2 regions of the Janibacter limosus genome follow, and region 1 is predicted to be linked to the other one. Evidence: riboswitches for the same ligand, from Rfam matches in the RefSeq annotation. Region 1 holds a riboswitch; the other holds the start of a gene.

What was found. Region 1 has a riboswitch for cobalamin ahead of EXU32_RS13955 (FecCD family ABC transporter permease). Riboswitches for the same ligand answer to the same signal wherever they lie in the genome.
Region 2: it holds a riboswitch for cobalamin, as region 1 does, so the genes downstream of both, EXU32_RS09445 (VWA domain-containing protein) here and EXU32_RS13955 (FecCD family ABC transporter permease) in region 1, are expected to answer to the same signal.

The regions. Positions count from the first base shown of each region.
Region 1 covers NZ_CP036164.1:2,909,421-2,916,828, forward strand. The annotation lists gene EXU32_RS13945 (ABC transporter substrate-binding protein) at 1-981, opposite strand, end outside; gene EXU32_RS13950 (ABC transporter ATP-binding protein) at 978-1,778, opposite strand; gene EXU32_RS13955 (FecCD family ABC transporter permease) at 1,775-2,833, opposite strand; cobalamin riboswitch at 2,873-3,049, opposite strand; gene EXU32_RS13960 (S8 family peptidase) at 3,127-4,812, shown strand; gene EXU32_RS13965 (MarP family serine protease) at 4,809-6,014, opposite strand; gene EXU32_RS13970 (hypothetical protein) at 6,170-6,874, opposite strand; gene EXU32_RS13975 (helix-turn-helix domain-containing protein) at 6,895-7,408, opposite strand, start outside.
Region 2 covers NZ_CP036164.1:1,978,627-1,986,034, forward strand. The annotation lists gene EXU32_RS09430 (class I SAM-dependent methyltransferase) at 1-155, shown strand, start outside; gene cobM (precorrin-4 C(11)-methyltransferase) at 167-952, opposite strand; gene cbiE (precorrin-6y C5,15-methyltransferase (decarboxylating) subunit CbiE) at 949-2,166, opposite strand; cobalamin riboswitch at 2,187-2,371, shown strand; gene EXU32_RS09445 (VWA domain-containing protein) at 2,367-4,460, shown strand; gene cobO (cob(I)yrinic acid a,c-diamide adenosyltransferase) at 4,460-5,074, shown strand; gene EXU32_RS09455 (cobyrinate a,c-diamide synthase) at 5,068-7,408, shown strand, end outside.

The DNA.
Region 1 (7,408 bases):
CGCGGCACGCAGCTGCTCGGCGGCGTCGATGTTGAGCGGGCTGCTCGTCCACGCCGGGATCGGCAGGTTGAGATAGCGCTTCTCCTTGACGGCCGGCAGGTCCTTGGTCGCGGGGTTGGACTCCAGGACCTTGACCTTGTCGCGGAAGCTCTGCCCCTCGTAGTCGACGAAGGCGAAGAAGTCCGGCTTGGAGGAGACGAGCTGCTCCCACGAGACCTCGGTCCACGTGTCCTTGACCCCCGCCGTGGCATTGGCGCCACCAGCGGCCTCGATGATCGCCTGCGGTGCGCCCTGGGAGCCGGAGGTGAAGATCTGCTTGGTGCCGGAGTCGAAGAGGAAGACCGTCGGCGGGCGCGTGGCCTGCGGGGCGTCCTCCAGGGCGGTGCGGCGCGCGGTGATGTCGGCGTTGACCCGCTCGGCGGCGTCCTCGCGCCCGGTGATCACACCGAGGTTGTCGATGTCCTCCCGCAGCGCGTCCCACGGCGGCATGGTGCCGCGCCGCCCGTCGGGCTGCCGGCAGCTCTCGGACAGGACGTAGCCGGCGATGTCGCGGTCGGCGAGCAGCTCGGGGGTGAGCTTGGTGTCCTCGGAGTACCCGTAGTTCCACCCGGCGAGCACCACGTCGGGTCGTCGGGCGATGACATTCTCCATCGTCGGGTAGTCGGGGGTCGCCTGCGTGAGGCCGGCGAGCGAGTCCGCACCGTAGACCCGCGACAGCGGCCCGCGGGCGTCGTCGAGCCCGACCACGCCAGCGACCTGGTCCGCGGCCCCGAGGGCGAGCACCATCGCGAGCAGGTTGCCGTCGCCGCCGACGTACATCCGCTGGGCGGGGGTGGGGAAGGGGGTGTCCACGCCGCAGTTGGTGACGGACACCTCGCTCGACGCAGCCGTAGACCGGGCGCCGGCGTCGGCGCTGCAGGCGGCGAGCAGACCGGCGACGAGGACGAGCGCGGCTGCGCGAGCAGGACGAAGGGGGTTCATGCTGGGACCTTCCGTGGGGCGGGGACGGGCGCACCGGGCCCGAGGACGAGGTGGACGCGGCCGGTTGCCGGGTCGGTGAGCTGGGTGGCGGGGACGTCGAAGACGTCGTGCACGGTCGCCGGGGTCAGGACGTCGGCGGGCTGCCCGACGGCGTGCACGGCCCCGGCGTGGAGGACCGCCACGGCGTCGAAGTGCGCGGCCGCGAGCTGCAGGTCGTGCACGGCCGCGATGACGGTGCACCCGAGCGCGCGCAGCGTCTCCAGCAGCTGGATCTGGTGATGGACGTCCAGGTGGTTGGTCGGCTCGTCGAGGACGAGCAGATCGGCCCCCTGGGCGATGCCGCGGGCGAGCAGCACGCGGCGTCGCTCCCCGCCCGAGAGGTGCTGGCAGGGCCGGTCGACCTTGTCGGCCATCCCGACGAGCTCGAGGGCCTCCATGACGAGAGGGGCCTCCCCCTTCGCGTCGACGGCCCACGGTGGCCGGTGCGGGATGCGGCCCATCGCAACCATCTCGCCGACGAGCAGGTCCTCGGGAGGCCCGTCCTCCTGCGGCACGTAGGCGACGCGGGTGGCGCGCTGGCGCGGGGTGAGGGTCCGCAGGTCGACCCCGTCGATCGCGACGGTCCCGGCGGCGGGCGGGCGCAGCCCGACGAGGGCCCGGACGAGGGTGGACTTGCCGCTGCCGTTGCGCCCCACGAGGGCGAGCATCGACCCGCGGGGGACGTCGAGGTCGACACCACTGACGATCGTGTGACCCCCGACGGCGGCGGCGAGGCCGCGGCTGGACAGGTGGCTCATCCCTCTCCTCCTGAGTAGGTGTAGTGGCGCCGGCCGAGCAGGAGCAGGAAGACCGGGGCGCCGACGAGCCCGGTGACGACGCTCAGCGGGATCTCCTGGGGACGCACGGCGACGCGCGCCGCGACGTCGACCCAGAGCATGAAGAGTGCGCCGCCGACGGCCGCGACCGGCAGGACGCAGCGGTGCCGGGCGCCGACCACGATGCGGGCCAGGTGCGGCACGACGAGCCCGACGAAGCCGATGCCGCCGGACACCGCGACGAGCACGCCGACGAGGACGGACACGAGGACGAAGAGCGTGATCCGCAGCGCCGCCACCGGGACGCCGAGCGAGGCGGCGACCTCGGGGCCCGCGGCGAGCGCGTCGAGCCACGAGTGGAGGGCCATGAGGACCGCGACAGCGAGCGACACGGCGATCACCGAGGGCAGGACCTGGGCCCACACCGACCCCGAGAGGCTGCCGAGCAGCCAGAAGAGCACCGACTGGGTGGCCCGGGGGTCGGCGCTGTAGAAGACGAGGAAGCTCGACACGGACGAGAAGGCCGCCGACATGACCACCCCCGTCAGGACGAGGCGAAGGGGGGTGATCCCGCCCTGGGCCATCGAGATCCCGAAGACGAGCGCGGTCGCCACGAGGGCTCCGCCCAGCGCGCCGAAGGACAGCGCCCAGATCCCCAGGCCGCTGAGCGCCCCGAGGACGATGACGAGCGTCGCGCCGACCCCTGCACCCGAGGAGACCCCGAGCAGGTAGGGGTCGGCGAGCGGGTTGCGCACGAGGGTCTGCATGCAGGCGCCCGCGATGGACAGGCCGGCGCCGACGACGAGGGCCATGAGCACGCGCGGTGCGCGCAGCTCCCAGACGATCGTGTCGTAGGTGGGGTCGGCGCCCCGGCCGCCGGTCAGGCGGGCCTGCAGCACGTCGACGACACCGGAGATGGTGAGCGGCTCGGAGCCGAGGGCGAGCGAGACGACGGCGCTGACGGCCGTGGCCACCAGCAGGGTGAGGACGAGGGGTCCGGTCGGCAGGTGCCGTCCCCCGGGACGGTCGTGGGACACGAAGGTCTCCAGTGCATCGGGGGCCTGATCGCGAGGCCCGGTCGGATGGGCGAGCCAGCAGGTTTTCGGACTCGGGGTCGTCCCGACGGGGTTCCTTCCCGGGCTGGTTGCCCAGTGGTGCACACCCCGTCAGTCACCCATACCGCTGCGCGACAGCTCCGGACTCTCACCGGATTCCCTCTGCACTGGTGTGCGTCTGACTCGGGGTCGACCCTACGCCACGCTCCTTCGGCCGGGCCGACTCCCTTCGTCCTCCGTAGACTGCGACGACTGATCGGCCGAAGGGGACGGACATGCACGCACGCACGGCCTGGGGCGCGCTCCTCGCGTTGACGATGACCGCGAGCGGCTGCTCCGCCCTCGGGGGCGACTCCCCCGCCAGCACGAGCAGCAGCTCGACTCCCGCGCCGTCGAGCACCGCCGCGCACACCTCCGTGCAACTCTTCACCCCACCCGCGGAGGGCCGCGACTGGGTCGTCGTCGCCAAGGACCCCGCGGACACGCAGCGCATCGCCGACGCCCTCAAGAGCGACGGCCTGGCCCTCACCTCGATCAACACGGCCATCGGCATGGTCACCCTGCGCAGCCCCGACGACGACGTGCAGAAGCGGGCGAAGGGGGTCGACGGCGTCTCCGCGGCCGTCACCGACCGCAGTGCCGGCTGGACCCCGGACGAGCCCCAGCTGCCCGTCGCCGGCGACCTCACCCCGGCGACCGACATCCCGACCCCGCCCTCCCCGCCGAAGGGGGGCGACCCCTTCGACGGGTGGCTCTGGGGTGCCGCTGCCATCGACGTCGCCGGTGCGCACGAGGTGACCACCGGCCGTCGTGAGGTGCGGGTCGGGGTCATCGACACCGGCATCGACGCCAGCCACCCCGACCTCGCGCCCGTGCTCGACACGGGCCTGTCGCGCTCCTTCGTCACCGACCTGCCCGACATCGACGGCCCCTGCGAGGCCGACGGCTGCGTCGACCCCGTCGGGGCGGACGACGCCGGCCACGGCACCCACGTCGCCGGCACGATCGCCGCCGCGGCCAACGGGCTCGGCGTCACCGGTGTCGCACCGGGCGTCACGCTCGTGGACCTGCGGGCCGGTCAGGACGCCGGGCTCTTCTTCATCGGCCCGACGATCAACGCACTGACCTACGCCGCCGACCAGCGCCTCGACGTGGTCAACATGAGCTACTACGTCGACCCGTGGCTCGTCGCCTGCCGCGGTGGGGCACCAGGCGACTCGCCCGATCAGGCCGCCTTCCAGGACGTCTCGATCGAGCTCATGCACCGTGCCTACGACGTCGCGGACAAGGCCGGTGTGACGATCGTCAGCTCGGCCGGCAACGATGCCGCCGACGTGGGGGCCCCGGGCACCGACGAGACGAGCCCGGACTACGGCGGGACGGCGCGCGACCGCTCGGTGGACCCGTCGAGCTGCGAGCGCCTCCCGCTCGACGGCAAGCGCGTGATCGGCGTCGCCTCCGTCGACCAGGGCGATGCGCGCTCGACCTTCTCCAACTGGACCTCGGACCCGAGCGATCGCCGGATCGACATCGCCGCACCCGGCGGCCAGGAGCCCGATGGTCGCGGCGGCATCCTCTCGGCGATGCCGCGTGACCTTGCCCGCGCAGAGGGCGCCATCGACGACGAGGGGCGGGTCACGCAGGACGGCAACCAGCGGGTCGTGCGCAGCTGCCCCGACGGCATCGGCGACATCGACCCGGACCCTGACGAGCGCTGCGGCCTCTACACCTGGCTGCAGGGGACGTCGATGGCCTCGCCGCACGTCGCCGGCGTGGCGGCCCTGGTCATCAGCGCGAACGGTGACCGGATGCGGCCCGCGGACGTGGCGGCGACGCTGGGGAGGACCGCGACCGACAAGCCCTGCCCGGCGGACGAGGGCGCCGTCACCTGCGAGGGGACGACGCAGCTCAACGGCATCTTCGGAGAGGGCGTCGTCGACGCGGCTGCGGCGGTGCGTTAGCCCGCGCAGGAGCCGGCGCCGACCGCTGACGTGGCACGCACGCCGTCCTCGACCACGGGGCGGGTCTCGTCGAGGGTGAGGACATAGCCCGTGCCGTCGTCGCTGACGGACTTGGCGAAGACCGTGCCGACGACCTGGCCCGAGGGTGACAGGAGCGGGCCGCCGGAGTTGCCGTGCTCCACCCGGGCACTCACGGCGTAGATGTCGCGCGTCACCCCGGGCGCGCCGTCGATCGAGGTCCCCCGGGCGTTGGTGCGCTCGCGCACGCGGCCGGCCTCGACGTCGTAGGGACCGCCGAGGGGGAAGCCCGCGACCGCGACGGAGTCACCTCGCGTCAGGTCCGGCCCCGAAGGGAGGGGCGCGGCCTGCAGCGCGGGGACCGCCAGGACGGCGACGTCCCGGCCCGGGTCGAAGGCGACGACGGTCGCCGCGAGGGCAGGACCGGTGCCACCGACCCGGACCATGGGGCTGCTCGTCCCGGCGACGACGTGCGCATTGGTGACGACCCGCTGCGGCGCGGCGACCCACCCGCTGCCCGACGAGCCGCGACCGCAGGCCGGGGCCAGCGCGGTGACCTCGACGACCGACGCCGCGGCCGCCTCGACACCCCGTCCCGCGACGACCCCGGGCTCGGGCGGCTCGACCGCGCGGATGGGTTCGCGCCCGATGCCGGAGAAGACCCGTGGCAGCCCGTCGGTGGCCAGCCGCTGATAGGCACTCGACAGTGCCCGGTCGGCACCGGCCGGCATGGCCCGGTCGATCTGCTGCAGGACGCGTGAGCCGGTGAGCCAAGCGGGGGCAGGCGCGGGGTGGGCGGCGACCACGGCTCCGGCCATCAGCCAGACGACGGTCGATCCCACGACCAGCGCGGCGACCCCACCGAGCAGCGAGTCGACGAGCCGGGTGGGGCCGTGGGTGACCCGGGTGCGCCAGCGAGCGCCGGCCAGGGCGCCGATGCTCTGCCCGATGCCGGCCGCGACGATCGTCCCGACGACGAGGAGTGCGACCCGTGCCACCGGGTCACCCGCGGTCGCCGACCACCGGGCGAAGACCCCCGGCAGCCCCCACAGGGCGAGCAGCCCACCCGCGACCATCCCGACGATGGACAGCAGGCCGGCGACGAGGCCGGAGCGGTACATGCCGATCGCGTAGGCGGCGAGCACGAGCAGCAGGACGAGGTCCAGGATCGTCGAGTCGGTCATGTGCACGCTCCTCGGGGCGGGTCGCCGCGAAGGGAGCGGCGCGCACCCAACCCATCACACCCTGCTGGGAGAGGGCTGTCGGGTGGGCGATCGGGTGGTGGTCCACACCCGATCCTGGTGACATCAGGGCCTCTGCACAGCCCACATCGGGCGGCTCACCCAAGGGTCGCGGCGAGGGCCAAGCGGTCCAAGTGCTCCTGCGCGTTCTCGACGCTGAGCGCGGAGGGGTCGGTGGCGCAGATCTTGACCATGCGCCTCAGACGTCCCCGGTCCTTTTTTGTCAGGGTCTCGTCGCGGAAGTCGCTGGCAGCGATGAGACCTGCGAGGACGACGAAGTCTGCGCAGTGCCTCCCGCTTGCGCCACCACTGCCGAGGTCGACCCGCGCGGCAGCCTTCCCCACGAGGGCCCCGACCAGGTTGGGGCGGCGCATGGCGCCAACCCGTCCCGCGACGTCCACCTGGACCTGAGCGCTACGAGCCAGCGCTTGGGTGGTCCCCGGCGCCGCGACTGTGGGCGCTCCTTGGATGCCGCCTCGCGAGCCTGCACGTTCGCCGACCCCTTCGGGGATGAGCACGTCGATCTGGGCTTGGTCGCGCTTCCACCGGTGCTGCATACCGTTCCCGGCTGTGTCTGCGCGGAAGCCCAGCCGGGTCAACGCGGCAGTGAAGGTGCGCAGGATGTCGGGCTGGGTGCGCACGTCGACGACGGTGTCGGCGTCATCCGTCGGACGGATCGGAGAGCCGCCGCGCTCGGCGCAGTGCAGATGCACCATCTGGCCTCCGACGAGGCACCAGTTCGACGGGACCAGCTCATGCAGGTCCATCAGAGCGTGCCACGCCTCCTGCTGAGGAGCGGACATCGCCGGCATCTCCACGACCCTCACGAGGCGTGCCGTTCGGCAAGGTCGGCCAGCAGCTCTTGCGCTCGCGCGCGTTCGCGCGGGCTCTCGTGCTCGGCCAGGTCTGCTGCGACGACAAGGTCGCTCCCGACCAAGTGGTCGACATCCCCGTCACCGTTGATGACATGCATGATCACATTCGCCCGGGCGCCCTTGGCCGGTGAGAGCAGATGGTCCCGTATGAGCGCCTCTCGGTCACGGGCGTGGATGTAGCCCTCGACCACGCTGTCGCCTGCAATCCGAGCTTCAGGAACGGAGAGTCCCGACAAGCGCAGGCGAGGCTCGTCGCGCAGTCCCGGCAGGTCCAACGGCGAAGCCCGGTAGAGCCGCCGCTCGGCCCGACCTCCCAGGAGTCGCTTCGTCCGGGCTGCGAAGGCATCAAGGTCAGCCACCTGCGGCGCCTGCTCGAGGAAGGCGCCGAGACGGGCACTGGCACGCGACTTCCCCGACGGAGATAGACCTTCGCCGCTGCCCGCCGCTACAGCGACGAGCGCC
Region 2 (7,408 bases), 930 kb from region 1:
ACACCGCCTCGCTGCGGCCCGGTGCCCATCGGCCACCCTTCTCGGGCCCCCGACGGGCTCAGGTGCCCGAGGCCGACCGCGTGGAGGTCACGGCGACCGTCGCCGCCGGCGGCACCGCCCGCCTGCGGATCGTCCGGTGGGGCTGGATCCGCTGAGCTGCGGCCAGCTAGCGCTGGCCACCGGGGACGTCTGCGGCCGCACGGTCGTCGCGCTCGGCCAGCCGCCGGCACGAGTACAGGTGCGACTCGACGAAGCCCTCGGCCCGCAGCGCCCACCCGACGACGATGATCGCGGCCTGACGCAGGTCGTGGGCCTCGACCTGGTCGGCGATGTCGGCGAGCGTCCCGCGCAGGATCAGCTCCTGCGGCTGCTCGACGCGGTAGGCCACGGCGACCGGGCAGTCGGCGCCGTAGTGCTGGGCGAGCCGCTCGGCGAGCTCGCGGGCACGGCGGATCGCCAGGTGGAGCACGAGGGTCGCTCCGGTCGCGGCGAAGGCCTCGAGGGACTCCCCCGACGGCAGAGCGGTGGAATCGCGCTGGGCACGGGTCAGCACGACCGACTGGGCCACCTCGGGCACGGTCAGCTCGCGGCCCAGCCGGGCTGCGGTCGCGGCGTAGGCCGCGATGCCGGGCGTGATGTCCCACGGGATCCCGGCCGCGTCCAGCCGGCGGGTCTGCTCGGCGATCGCGGAGTAGACCGAGGGGTCCCCCGAGCAGAGGCGGGCGACGTCCTCGCCGCGCTCGTGGGCGGCGACGATCTCGGCGGTGATGCCATCGAGGTCCAGGACCTGGGTGTCGACGAGCCGGGCACCCTGCGGGCAGTGCTCGAGGACGGCCGCGTCGAGGTAGGTCCCGGCATAGAGACACACCTGGCTCGCCGCCAGCAGGCGCGTGGCCCGGACGGTCAGCAGGTCGGCGGCGCCGGGACCGGCGCCGATGAAGTGGACGGTCATGAGGTGCCCTTCGTCGTGGCGAGCTGGACGACGGCACGCGCCGGCGTCCAGGACAGGAAGCGTCCGAGCGTGACGGCGTGCTCGACGGACAGCCGGGTGAGCTCACCCCCGGCTCGGTTGTGGGTGGCGATGAGGGCCGACTCCCCTTCGAGGGTGACGGCATGGGCGACGAGGCGGCCGCCGGGGCGAAGGGAGGTCCACGTCCGCTCGAGCAGGTCGACGTCGAGTCCCCCGCCGACGAAGACCGCCTCGGCGTCGGGGAGCCCGGCGAGGTCGGTCGTCGTGGTGTCGCCGACGACGACCTCGACGCGTCCGGCCAGTCCGAGGGCCGCAGCGTTGGCGGTGATGCGTGCGGCACGCTCGGGGTCGCGCTCGACGCAGGTGGCCGTGGCCCGGTCCGCGGCGAGGCACCACTCGAGGGCCACCGAGCCGTTGCCGGCCCCGAGGTCCCACAGGTGGGCGCCGGGTGTGGGACGCAGCCGCGCCAGTGCCGAGGCCCGCACGTCGCGCTTGGTCAGCTGCCCGTCGTGGTCGATGAAGCTCTCGGGCCGCCCTGGAGCCGTCCCGGCGGTCCGCGACGAGCGGACCGGATCGTCGGCCCTGGCCTCGACGCAGACGACGACGAGGTCCGCGGTGGTCGCGGTGAACTCGTGCGCGGGGTGGGCCAGCGCGCCTTCGTCCGATCCGCCCAGGTGCCAGCGTGCAGTGAGCAGGCTTGTCCCCCAACCGCGTTCGGACAGCAGAGTCGCCAGTCGTGCGGGCCCATCGCCGTCGGAGCAGAGCACGACGAGGCGGGCGCCCGGCGTGAGGTGGGGCAGGACCGCGCGCAGGTCACGACCGACAGCGGTCACCACGACGGTCTCCTCGGCGGACCAACCCTGCCGGGCCCGAGCGAGGACGTCGCTGCCGACGGCCGGGTGGATCCGTACCCGGTCGGCCCCGAGGAGCTCCACGAGCGTGGTCCCGATACCGGAGCGCAGCGGGTCGCCGCTGGCGATCACCACCGCGTCCCCGACCCGGTCGAGCAAGGCGGGCAGGGCAGCGCGAAGGGGGCTGGGCCAGCGCACCATCTCGGCCCCGGCAGCGACGTGGTCGGCCACGAGATCGAGGTGACGTTGCCCGCCGATGACGGTGGCGGCACGCTCGACGAGGCCGCGCCGCCCGTCGTCCAGGCCGGCCCAACCATCGTCTGCGATACCCACCACGTCGATCACGGACGCCAACCATAGGCCCCCGTCGGCTGTGGCATGCTGGCGCTCGGCGCAGCCAACCGAGGAATCCGGTGCAAGTCCGGAGCGGTCCCGCCACTGTGAAGGCCCTGTGGGCCCAGCCAGAACATCGGTCTGCGTTCGTCGGAGCGAGCCCGCCCGGCGTGTCTTGACGGCGAGCGTGGACACTCGCCAGGAGGTTTGGCGTGACTGCTCCGGTCTTCCCCTTCACCGCCCTCGTCGGCTCCGACGAGCTGATCACCGCACTGCTGCTCAGCGCGATCTCCCCCGAGATCGGCGGCGTCCTCGTCCGCGGCGAGAAGGGCACCGCGAAGTCGACCGCGGTCCGCGCCCTCGCCGCGGTGCTGCCCGAGCAGCAGGTCGCGCTCTCCTGCCGATTCGGCTGCGACCCCGAGCGTGCCGATGACTGCCCCGACGGCCCGCACACGGGGCCGGCGACCACCCGCCCCGCTCGTCTGGTCGAGCTGCCCGTCGGTGCCACCGAGGACCGCGTCGTCGGCTCGCTCGACCTGCGCCGTGCTCTCGGCGAGGGCGAGGCGGCCTACCAGCCGGGCCTGCTCGCGGACGCCCATCGCGGCATCCTCTACGTCGACGAGGTCAACCTGCTGCACGACCACCTCGTCGACGTGCTCCTCGACGCGGCCGCCATGGGACGCAACACCGTCGAGCGCGACGGCGTCTCGATCTCGCACCCCGCCAGGATCACCCTCGTCGGCACGATGAACCCCGAGGAGGGCGAGCTGCGGCCCCAGCTGCTCGACCGATTCGGCCTGACCGTCCACGTCGCCGCGAGCCGTGACCCGCACGTGCGGGCCGAGGTCGTGCGGCGCCGGCTCGCGGCCGACCTCGACCCGGCCGGCTTCGCCGCCGGCTATGCCGCGTCCGAGGCCCAGCTCACCGAGCGGCTCGCCGCGGCCCGCGAGAGCGTGGCGCGCATCCGGCTCGAGGACGTGACCCTGCGGACCATCGCCCGGGTGTGCGCCGGCTTCGACGTCGACGGCATGCGCGCCGACATCGTCACCGCGCGCACGGCCGCGGCCCACGCCGCCTGGGCCGGACGCGAGCACGTGACCCGTGAGGACATCCGGGCCGCCGCGCTCCTGTCGCTCCCCCACCGTCGGCGGCGGGCCCCCTTCGACGCTCCCGGTCTCGACGAGGACCTGCTCGACCGGTTGCTCGACGAGGAGCCCGAGCCGGAGCCGCCGGTGCCACCGACTGGTGGGGATGACAGCGACGGCGATGTCGATGGCGCCTCCCCTGACGAGTCCGGACCGGGTGACGGCGCGCAGGAGGAGGGTCGGTCCGGCGACTCCCGTCCTGCTCCACCGGATGGGTCAGCGGACGACCGCGGCGAGTCGCCCACCACAGCCCCCGATGACCCATCACGAGGAGCAGAACCGGAGCGGGCGGAAGTGCCCGACACCAGCCCTTCAGGGGCGTCTGCCCCCGCTGCCACGGCCATCGCCAGCACCCCCTACCGCGCCCGTCGCCTCGAGCTCTCCGGCGTCGGCTCCGGACCGACCGGGCGCCGCTCCCCCGCTCTCACCCCGCGCGGTCGCGTCGTCGGTGTCCACCCCGCCGGCAACGAACCGGCAGGTGCTCCGGTCCACCTGACCGCCACCCTTCGCGCCTCTGCGGCTCGTCGAGCGGCCCGCACCGGGCCGGCCCGCGTGACCGGCGACGACCTGCGCCATGCCGTCACCCGCGGCCGCGAGGCCAACCTCGTGCTGCTCGCCGTCGACGCCTCCGGCTCGATGGCCGCCCGCAAGCGGATGGGCGAGGTCAAGACCGCCGTCCTGTCGTTGCTCCTGGACGCCTACCAGCGCCGCGACCGGGTGGGGCTGGTGACCTTCCGCGGGAGCGGCGCCGAGGTCGCCCTGCCGCCCACCTCGTCGGTGGACGCGGCCGCGGCGCGCCTGGCCGAGCTGCCCCACGGCGGACGGACGCCGCTCGCGGAAGGCCTCACGCAGGTCGCCAGAGTCGTTGCGAGAGAGCGCATCCGCGACCGCAACCAGCGCGCGCTCGTCATCATCGTCACCGATGGCCGGGCCACCGCAGGACCCGATGCCCTCGCGCGCGCCCAGCACATCGCAGACGCGTGGGGGCACACCGCGGACACCGTCGTCGTCGACTGCGAGTCCGGCCGCTTCCGCATGGGGCTGGCCGCGGACCTCGCCCACCGGATGGGCGCCGAGCACATCGCCCTCGAGCAGGTCGCCGCGAGCGGCCTCGTCGAGATCGTCACCGACCGCACCGGCCCACGAAGGAGCGCTGCCTGATGGCACAGGGACAGACCCCCGTCACCCCCCAGGACGGACTCACCACGCGGCAGCGCCGCAACCGCCCGCTCGTGGTCGTCCACGGCGGCACCGGCAAGGGCAAGTCGACGGCCGCCTTCGGTCTGGCCCTGCGCGGCTGGAACCAGGGCTGGGCGATCGGCGTCTTCCAGTTCGTCAAGTCCGCCAAGTGGCGCATCGGCGAGGAGGAGGTCTACAAGACCCTCGGCCGTGTCCACGAGGAGACCGGCGAAGGGGGCCCGGTCGAGTGGCACAAGATGGGCTCCGGCTGGTCGTGGTCACGCAAGGTCGGCAGCGAGGAGGACCACGCCGCCGACGCCCGCGAGGGCTGGGCGGAGATCAAGCGTCGCCTCGCCGAGGAGACCCACACCGTCTACGTCCTCGACGAGTTCACCTATGTCATGAAGTGGGGCTGGGTCGAGCTCGACGACGTCATCGACACGCTCACCAACCGCCCCGGCTACCAGCACGTCATCATCACCGGCCGTGACCCGCACCCGCGGCTGCTCGAGATCGCCGACGTGGCAACCGAGATGACGAAGATCAAGCATCCCTTCGACCAGGGGCAGAAGGGCCAGAAGGGCATCGAATGGTGACCCTCCCCCGGGTGCTCGTCGCGGCCCCCGCCTCGGGCCACGGCAAGACCACGATCGCCGTCGGGATCATGGCGGCCCTCTCCCGCCGCGGGCTCACCGTCGCCCCGGCCAAGGTCGGCCCCGACTACATCGACCCGGGCTACCACGCCCTGGCGACCGGACGACCCAGCCGCACCCTGGACCCGTGGCTCGTGGGCGAAGGGAGGGTCGCCCCCCTCCTCGTGCGCGGCGCGACCCACCCGACGGTGGCCGACATCGCGGTCCTCGAGGGCGTCATGGGCCTGATGGACGGGCGCCTCGGGACCGACGGCTTCGCCTCGAGCGCGCACGTCGCCGCCCTGACCCGCACCCCCGTCGTGCTCGTCGTCGACGTCAGCTCGACCTCGCGGACGGTGGCCGCGACCGTCCACGGCCTGGCGACCATCGACCCCGCTCTCTCCGTCGTCGGGGTGGTGCTCAACAAGGCCGGCACCCCGCGCCACGGCGACGAGGCCCGCCGCGCGGTCGAGTCCGTCGGCGTCCCCGTCTGGGGTGTCCTGCCGCGCGACGCCGCCATGCACGTGCCCTCGCGCCACCTCGGGCTCGTGCCCGCCGCCGAGCGCGCCGAGGCCGCCGCGACCCTGGACCACATCGCCGCCGTCGCCGAGGAGCACCTCGACCTCGACGGACTGCTCGCCGCCGCGGCGTCGGCCCCCACGCTCGACGCCGAGCCGTGGGACCCGACCGCCGCCCTCACGCTCCCTGCCCTTCGAGACGGCGCTGGCGCGCCTCCTCAGGACCCGGAGCTTGCGCAGCAAGCGTCTCGAAGGGACTCCCCCGTCATCGCGGTCGCCGGCGGACGCGCCTTCACCTTCCGCTACCCCGAGACCGTCGAGCTGCTCGAGGCGGCCGGCGCACGGGTCGTCGAGCTCGACCCGGCCCGTGACGTCGCCCTGCCCGACGGCACCCGGGGCCTCTACCTCGGAGGTGGCTTCCCCGAGGTCCACGCGCGGACGCTGGCGACCAACCGCCCACTCGTGCACCAGATCAAGGCCGCCATCGAGGCCGGCATGCCCACCATCGCCGAGTGCGCAGGGATGCTCTACCTCGCCGAGACCCTCGACGACCACCCCATGGTCGGCGCCCTGCCCGCGCACACCGCGATGGGTCGGCGACTGACCCTCGGCTACCGCGAGGCGACCTCACTCGTGGACTCGGTCCTCGGCCCTGCCGGCACCCGGGTCACGGGCCACGAGTTCCACCGCACGGCCACCGAGCCCTCCGCCGGCACGCCCGCCGCGTGGTCGCTCGACGGCCGCGAGGAGGGCTTCGCCCTCGACCCCGCCGGCACCGGCCGGGCGACGCTCGTCGCGTCCTACCTGCACACCCACTGGGCCGGGTCCCCGTCGGTCGCTGCCTCCTTCGTCGACGCCGCGGCTTCGCACGTGCACCCCGGGTCGCCGGATCACCCGCGTGGCTGGGACGGCCGCGGACCGGGAGGGGTGGCCCTAGGGGCTTCGCACGTGCGCCCCGGGATGTCGGAGTCCTCGCGTGATCGTTCGCAACCGGCTCAGCCCTTGAGTCGGGCCACCCGCACCCGATCCGCGTCCTCGGCGGACGTGGTCGACCCCCTTCGTCACCATGGGGATCTTGAGGTCGCTGCCGACCTCGTCGACCTGGCGGTCAACGTGCGGCTGACGCAACCGCCCGCGTGGTTGGCTGCTGCCCTCGTCGACGAGCTGTCCTCTGTGGCTGCATATCCCGACCCGACGACGGCTCGGGATGCCCTGGCCGCTCGGCACGGGCTGGCGCGGGCGCAGGTGCTGCCGACGAGCGGTGGGGCCGAGGCCTTCACGCTGCTCGCCCGGGCGCTGGCACCACGCGACGCCGTCGTCGTGCACCCGCAGTTCACCGAGCCGGAGGCCGCACTGCGAGCCGCCGGTCACGAGGTGCGCCGGGTACTGCTGCGACCCGAGGACGGCTTCGCCCTCACCGCTGGCGCGCTCGAGCAGATCGGCGACGCCGACCTCGTCGTCATCGGCAACCCGACCAACCCGACGGGCGTGCTCCACCCGGCCGACGCCATCCGCTCGCTCGTGCGACCGGGGCGGGTCGTGCTCGTGGACGAGGCCTTCATCGACGCCGTCCCCGGCGAGCGCGAGTCGCTCCTGACCGGCGACCTCGACGGCCTGCTCGTCGTGCGCTCCCTCACCAAGACCTGGGCCGTGGCCGGCATCCGCGCCGGCTACCTCGCCGGCGACCCCGACCTGGTCGCCGCTCTCGCGGCCCACCAACCCCACTGGTCGGTCGGCTCGCTCGCGCTGCGCGTCATGATCGAGACCGCCACCCCGCACG